Linked DNA regions of Gottschalkia purinilytica. The protein of the gene in region 1 interacts with the protein of each later gene in a pairwise test. Links are inferred from orthologs where the notes say so. Each region holds a gene or a part of one and is shown in the gene's direction. Other genes may lie near its edges.

Region 1 (3,285 bases):
GTACCATATGATAAAGGAGAATTAATGTCATATTTATTCGATAACACTAAAGTAGAAAAATGTGAGTACGTAGAAAAGGGAACTCTTGTAACGACTACACTAGATTCTATAGATTTTAATAGATATAATGAATACGTTTTTAAAAAATAGTTATATATAAAAAATGATTAAATAAAAAATAAACTATGACATCATATTCTTAGTATTTTTAACTATATTAACTATACTGTCATAGTTTTTAACGACACCTGAGGCTACTATTGGTCTACCAAAAGAAACTAAATTTAGCCTTCTAGAGGAAAAACCACCTATTTTCATGAGTGAATTAACACAGGGCATAGTATTAACTAATAAGAGTTCATCTCTATGCCCTCCTCCTAATTCAAAAGCATCTTTTACAGCTGGTATAACTAGCTCTGGCTTAAACTGTCGACTCAAACTGAAAACTTTATTATTATTTTTGTCAATACCTCTGAGAATTATCTTACCTTGATCTTGTTTATTAAGAGTGTCAAAATATGGAACATTCAACACTTCTTCTTTGCTTGGTGTTCTATCTATAGGTAAAGTGCCAAGATGTATAGCACATGCTATTACAGAAGAATGAGCTCCACCTACACAATGATATATAATGTACATAAAATCACCTCTAAATTTAAAATACTAAGCTTAATTTTCCCCAAAACATATTTAAATATTAGTGAAATATATAGTTAATAATAGTTTTTTATTATTAAAAAAATTTATATTAAAATCTAAAAATATAGAAAGATAAGAATCTATATTGATATATGTATTATTAAAAAGCTTAATTTCAATTTTATTATAGAATATATTTACATGAAATTTACCAATAAAATACATTTATAAAAATAAATAAAAAAATTATGCAAAAATGATAATCAAAAAAGTTTTTTTACATATTTATATAGTAACAGGATTAAAAGTTTAAGAAGGGAGGAATACACCATGACTATAAAAAGATATATAGGTGGTGTAATATTTAAAGACAACAAGGTGTTCATTGTTAAAGATAAAGAAAACAAATGGATGTTAGTTAAAAATGAGATTCGTAACGGTTTTTTTTCTTGTGAATCAGTTCTTGATAGCTTCAAAAAAAGAACTGAAATTGATATGGAATTAATATCAATAGCAGGAGAAACTAGTTACGAATTTTTTAATTTTAAAAAGATTAAACCACCTTATAAGCAAATTACATGGTATATAGTTGAGGCTAAAAATGAGAAATATAACATAAAGGAATCAGAGATCATAGATGCGGGATTTTATAGTATTGATAAAGCTATAGAAATGATTGATAGTAATCAGGAAAAATCAATAATTACTCTTTTATACAATAAGTATAGAAATATAATAAAAGAAGACTTGATACTAGCATAGTTAACTACTTGATTTAAAAATGATATAATGAATATAAACTATAAACGAGAGGGGATAAAATTGAAAAGCACATATAAAACTATACACGAATATGGTAGAGATGAAATAATTATAAATAAGTCTAAATTCATAGGATATGCAAAACCTATTTCAAGTGAAGAAGAAGCGGTAGAATTCATACAAGAAATAAAAACCAAACATAAAGATGCTACACATAATGTTTATGCCTATGTATTTGGAGAAAACAGTAATATACAGAGATATAGTGATGATGGAGAGCCAAGTGGTACAGCGGGAATTCCTACTTTAGAAGTTATAAAAAAAGAGAATTTAAGAAATGTTGTAGTAGTTGTAACGAGATACTTTGGAGGGGTAAAACTAGGTACAGGAGGATTAGTTAGAGCATATACAAAGGGTGCAAAAATAGGATTAGAAGATGGGAAAATAGTAGAAAAAGTATTGTTCAAAGAAATTAGAGTGAGAATAGACTATACCTTATATGGTAGAATGGAAAATGAGTTACTAAGATTAGGATATATAATAAAAGATGTTATATATGATGAAGCTGTGAATATAGTTATTTTATGTGAAATTGATAGAAAAGAGAGTCTTGTAAATAATTTAATGGAAATCACAAGCTCTAAAATGATATATGAAGAAGGAGAAGAAAACTATTTTTCAGTAAAAGATGGGGTTATATTAGAATAAAAAACCTTCCTTTCTATAACTAAGGAAGGTTTTTTGTTATTCTTTGACTTTACTGAATATTTCATATAAGCCCATAAAGAATAAAAATATACCAAACATTTTTCTAAGTAAATCATCAGAAACCATAACTGCCAAGGAAGAACCTATTAGTGCTCCAATTATTCCACTTAATATTATAGGAGCAGCAGTTTTTAACTGTATGTTCTTGTTGAAAAAATGAGTAATCAAAGCAACTATAGCAGTAGGTATAAAAACAAATAAGCTTATTCCTTGAGATTGATGTTGGTTTAAATTTGTAAACAAAGATAGTGCTGGAATAAGAATAGTTCCTCCACCTATTCCCATTCCACTTACTATTCCTGATAAAATACCTATGATGAAGAGTATCATTTAAACACCATCCTTATAGCTGCAATTATCATAAAGGTTCCAAACATCTTTCTAAGTATTTTACGAGGAATTCTATTTAAAAGCTTTGCACCTATGTATCCTCCTATAATTCCACCAATAGTTACTATACCAGCTACTTTAAAATCTAATATTCCATTTTTAAAATAAATTAGAGTACTTATAATACTAATGGGTAAAATTATACTAATAGCGGTAGCATGAGATTTATGTTCATCCATACCTAGTAAAAATACCATGGCAGGGACGACTATAGTTCCACCACCAGATCCAAATAATCCATTAACAATGCCTGCTATTAATCCTATTGCTAACATTTTAGGTTTTAAAAAATTTTTCATAATAACACCTGCTTTTTTAATTTACTTAAATAGTATTTTTGTCTAAAAAAAATATTATATGCACTTGACTTTTTGTAAATAAACAAATAAAATACAATAAAACATAGTAGAATACTAGGAATTGAGAAAGGAGAATAATTATATGAAAACAGTTGATAATGTATCGCAACTTATAGGAGATACACCTATAGTTAAACTTAATAGATTAATTGATGAAAATAGTGCAGATGTATACGTGAAGTTAGAATACTTTAATCCAGGAAGTAGTGTAAAAGATAGAATAGCATTACATATGATAGAAAAAGCCGAAGAAGAAGGAATACTAAAGGATGGTTCAGTAATTGTAGAACCTACTAGTGGTAATACTGGAATAGGATTGGCTATGGTAGGAGCTGCTAAAGGATATAAAGTTATATTGGTAATGCCA
Region 2 (3,245 bases), on another replicon or contig:
AAATGGAAGAACTATAGCTGTTTTAGGAAGCGGTCTTGACGTAATATATCCAAAATCGAATAAAAATTTATATGAAGAGATAATATATAATGGATGTGTTATGTCAGAGTTTCCTTTAGGTACTCAACCTTTCGCTTATAATTTTCCTCAAAGAAATAGAATAGTAAGTGGGTTATCTTTAGGAGTAGTAGTTATAGAAGCAGGAGAAAAAAGTGGATCTTTAATTACAGCACAACATGCATTGGAACAGGGTAAAGATGTATTTGCATTACCTGGAAATATAAATAGTATTTATAGTATTGGAACGAACAAGTTAATAAAAGATGGTGCAAAGTTACTTCTAAGTTTAGATGATATAATTGAAGAAATTATTGAATTGAAAGATATAAGTAAGAAAATAAATGTAGATAATAGGAACATAATTGATTATGAAGAATTAAGTGAAAAAGAAGTGCAAATTTTTAAATGTATACAAGAAGGAACTATTCATCTAGATATGATATCATATAAAACGGGAATAAATATATCTAGTGTAACTAGTATACTTACAATATTAGAAATAAAAGGTATAATAAAACAATTGCCTGGTAAGCTATTTTCAGTTAAATAGCAACATAATAGACTAATATCTATGTTTTTGATATAATAACAAACATTATGATTCGGAGGTGAATTATATGGCAAAATCTTTAGTTATAGTCGAGTCACCGGCAAAAGCAAAGACGATATCAAAGTTTTTAGGAAGAAATTATAAAGTAAAGGCGTCTGTAGGACATGTAAGAGATTTACCTAAAAGTAAATTAGGTATTAATATAGATGAATATTTTGAGCCAGAATATATTACTATCAGAGGGAAAGGTCCTGTAATAAAAGAACTCAAAAGTGAAGCAAAGAAGGTAGATAAAGTATTCTTAGCAACTGACCCTGATAGAGAAGGTGAAGCTATATCTTGGCATTTAGCTAATATATTGCAAATAGATGATAGTGAGCAAGTTAGGATAGAATTCAATGAAATAACAAAAAATGCAATACAAAATGCTATTAAGAAACCTAGAAAGATAAATAAAGATTTAGTTGATGCACAACAAGCTAGAAGAGTATTAGACAGATTAGTTGGTTATAAAATAAGTCCTCTATTATGGAAAAAGGTAAAAAAAGGACTAAGTGCAGGTAGGGTGCAATCTATAGCAACTAAATTAGTATGTGATAGAGAAAAAGAGATAGAACAGTTTGAGCCAAAAGAATACTGGACTATAGATGCAACTTTATCAAAGGGTAAAAGTAAATATGTTGCTTCCTTTTATGGTAAAAAAACAAATAACAAAGAAGAAAAAGTTGAACTTAGTACAAAAGAACAAGTAGACGATATTATATCTTTAGTTTCAAAGGAAAAGTTTATAGTAGAAGATGTTAAGAAAGGTAAGAGAAAAAGAAATCCTTATTTACCTTATACTACGAGTAGTTTGCAACAAGATGCTCATAAAAGAATAGGATTCTCTACTAAAAAAACTATGATAATAGCTCAACAATTATATGAAGGTATAGATGTAAAAGGAGAAGGAAGTATTGGTCTTATATCATATATAAGAACAGATTCAACAAGAATATCAGAGGAAGCTATAAAGAATGTAAAAGAATTTGTAAATAATGAATATGGAAAAGAATATGTTTCAACAGAAAAAAGAAAATCAAAGAAAAAAGATATACAAGATGCACATGAGGCTATAAGACCTACATCTGTGTTTAGAACACCAGAATCCATAAAAGAATCTTTAAGTAAAGATCAATATAAGCTTTATAAACTTATTTGGGATAGATTTGTAGCTAGTCAAATGAGTCCAGCATTATATGAAACTTTAACTATAAAAATTAGCGCAGGTGACTATATATTTAAATGCAGTGGATCAAAAATAGTTTTCGAAGGGTTTTTAAAGGTTTATAATATTACTGATGAGGATAAAGATATTATTCTACCAGATCTTAAGGTTGGAGAAGAATCAAAATTAATAAAATTAGATCCAAAACAACATTTTACACAGCCGCCACCGAGATATACAGAGGCATCATTAGTAAAGACATTAGAAGAATTAGGAATAGGAAGACCTAGTACATATGCTCCTACTATAAGCACTATACTGAGTAGGGGATATGTAGTACTTGAAAAAAAGAGCTTTGTTCCTACTGAATTGGGTAGTTTGGTAACAGATTTATTAATAGATTATTTTAAAAACATTATAAATGAAGAGTTTACTGCTGATATGGAAGAGAGTCTAGACAAAATAGAAGAAGGTGAACTAGAGTGGAAAAAAGTTATTGAAAGTTTTTACAATAACTTTAAAAAAGATTTAGAAATTGCAGAAAATGAGATAAGTAAAATAGAAATAAAAGAAGAAGAAACAGATGTCTTATGTGAGAAATGCGGAAGAAATATGGTGGTGAAACTAGGGAGGTACGGAAAATTTTTAGCTTGTCCAGGATATCCAGAATGTAAAAATGCAAAACCATTTGTAGAAGACTTAGGAATAGATTGTCCTAAATGTGATGGTAAAATAGTAGAGAGAAGATCTAAAAAAGGAAGAAAGTTTTTTGGATGTAGTAATTATCCTGAATGTGATTTTGTATCTTGGGATAAACCTATAGATGAAAAATGTCCTAAATGCAATAATTTGCTTATGGAGAAAAACACCAAAAAGGGTAAGACGATTAAGTGTATAAATAATGAATGTGATTATAAAAAACAAACAGATTAAAATAAGTAGTCATATTTAGAGGGTATATTATAGTAATAATTAATGTATAGAAACAATCATTATGATTTCTACAGATTTATTTTAGGAGAGTGGATGTGATGTTGAAAGGAACTACTATTATTGCAGTTAAAAAAGGTGAAAGGACTGCTATAGCCGGTGATGGACAAGTTACATTTGGAGATAAGACGGTTATGAAACATTCAGCTAAAAAAGTAAGAAAGATATATAATGATAAGGTTGTAATTGGATTTGCGGGATCTGTTTCAGATGCTCTTACTCTTGCAGAAATGCTAGAAGAAAAACTAGAGCAAAATGGTGGAAACTTGAAAAGAGCTTCTGTAGAACTTGCTAGAGAATGGCGAAGAGATAAAGTAATGGCGAAGTTAGAAGCAATGTTAATAGCATCAGATAAGGAAAACCTTTTAGTTATATCTGGAACAGGAGAAGTTATTGAGCCTGATGACGGAGTAGTTGCTATAGGATCAGGTGGTAGCT

The links.
Region 2: the proteins of CLPU_RS03415 (region 1) and topA interact in binary tests that used the Escherichia coli proteins (3 or more experiments, as listed by UniProt). The link is inferred for Gottschalkia purinilytica from one-to-one orthologs.

The regions. Positions count from the first base shown.
Region 1 is NZ_LGSS01000003.1:20,675-23,959, reverse strand. Bases 346-3,285 are described here. They hold CLPU_RS03415 (YigZ family protein), read left to right. Parts: upstream 346-1,461; coding sequence 1,462-2,109; downstream 2,110-3,285. Other genes in these bases: cysK (cysteine synthase A), read left to right, coding at 3,001-3,285; CLPU_RS03405 (sulfite exporter TauE/SafE family protein), read right to left, coding at 2,496-2,858; CLPU_RS03410 (sulfite exporter TauE/SafE family protein), read right to left, coding at 2,146-2,499; CLPU_RS03420 (NUDIX hydrolase), read left to right, coding at 970-1,401; CLPU_RS03425 (DUF3189 family protein), read right to left, coding at 346-639. In the rest of the region: GTPase HflX, read left to right, coding at 1-150; more of CLPU_RS03425, read right to left, coding at 184-345.
Region 2 is NZ_LGSS01000005.1:118,726-121,970, forward strand. The notes cover bases 314-3,213. They hold topA (type I DNA topoisomerase), read left to right. Parts: upstream 314-677; coding sequence 678-2,750; downstream 2,751-3,213. Other genes in these bases: dprA (DNA-processing protein DprA), read left to right, coding at 314-610; hslV (ATP-dependent protease subunit HslV), read left to right, coding at 2,849-3,213. Also shown: more of dprA, read left to right, coding at 1-313; more of hslV, read left to right, coding at 3,214-3,245. UniProt on the Escherichia coli protein: Releases the supercoiling and torsional tension of DNA, which is introduced during the DNA replication and transcription, by transiently cleaving and rejoining one strand of the DNA duplex.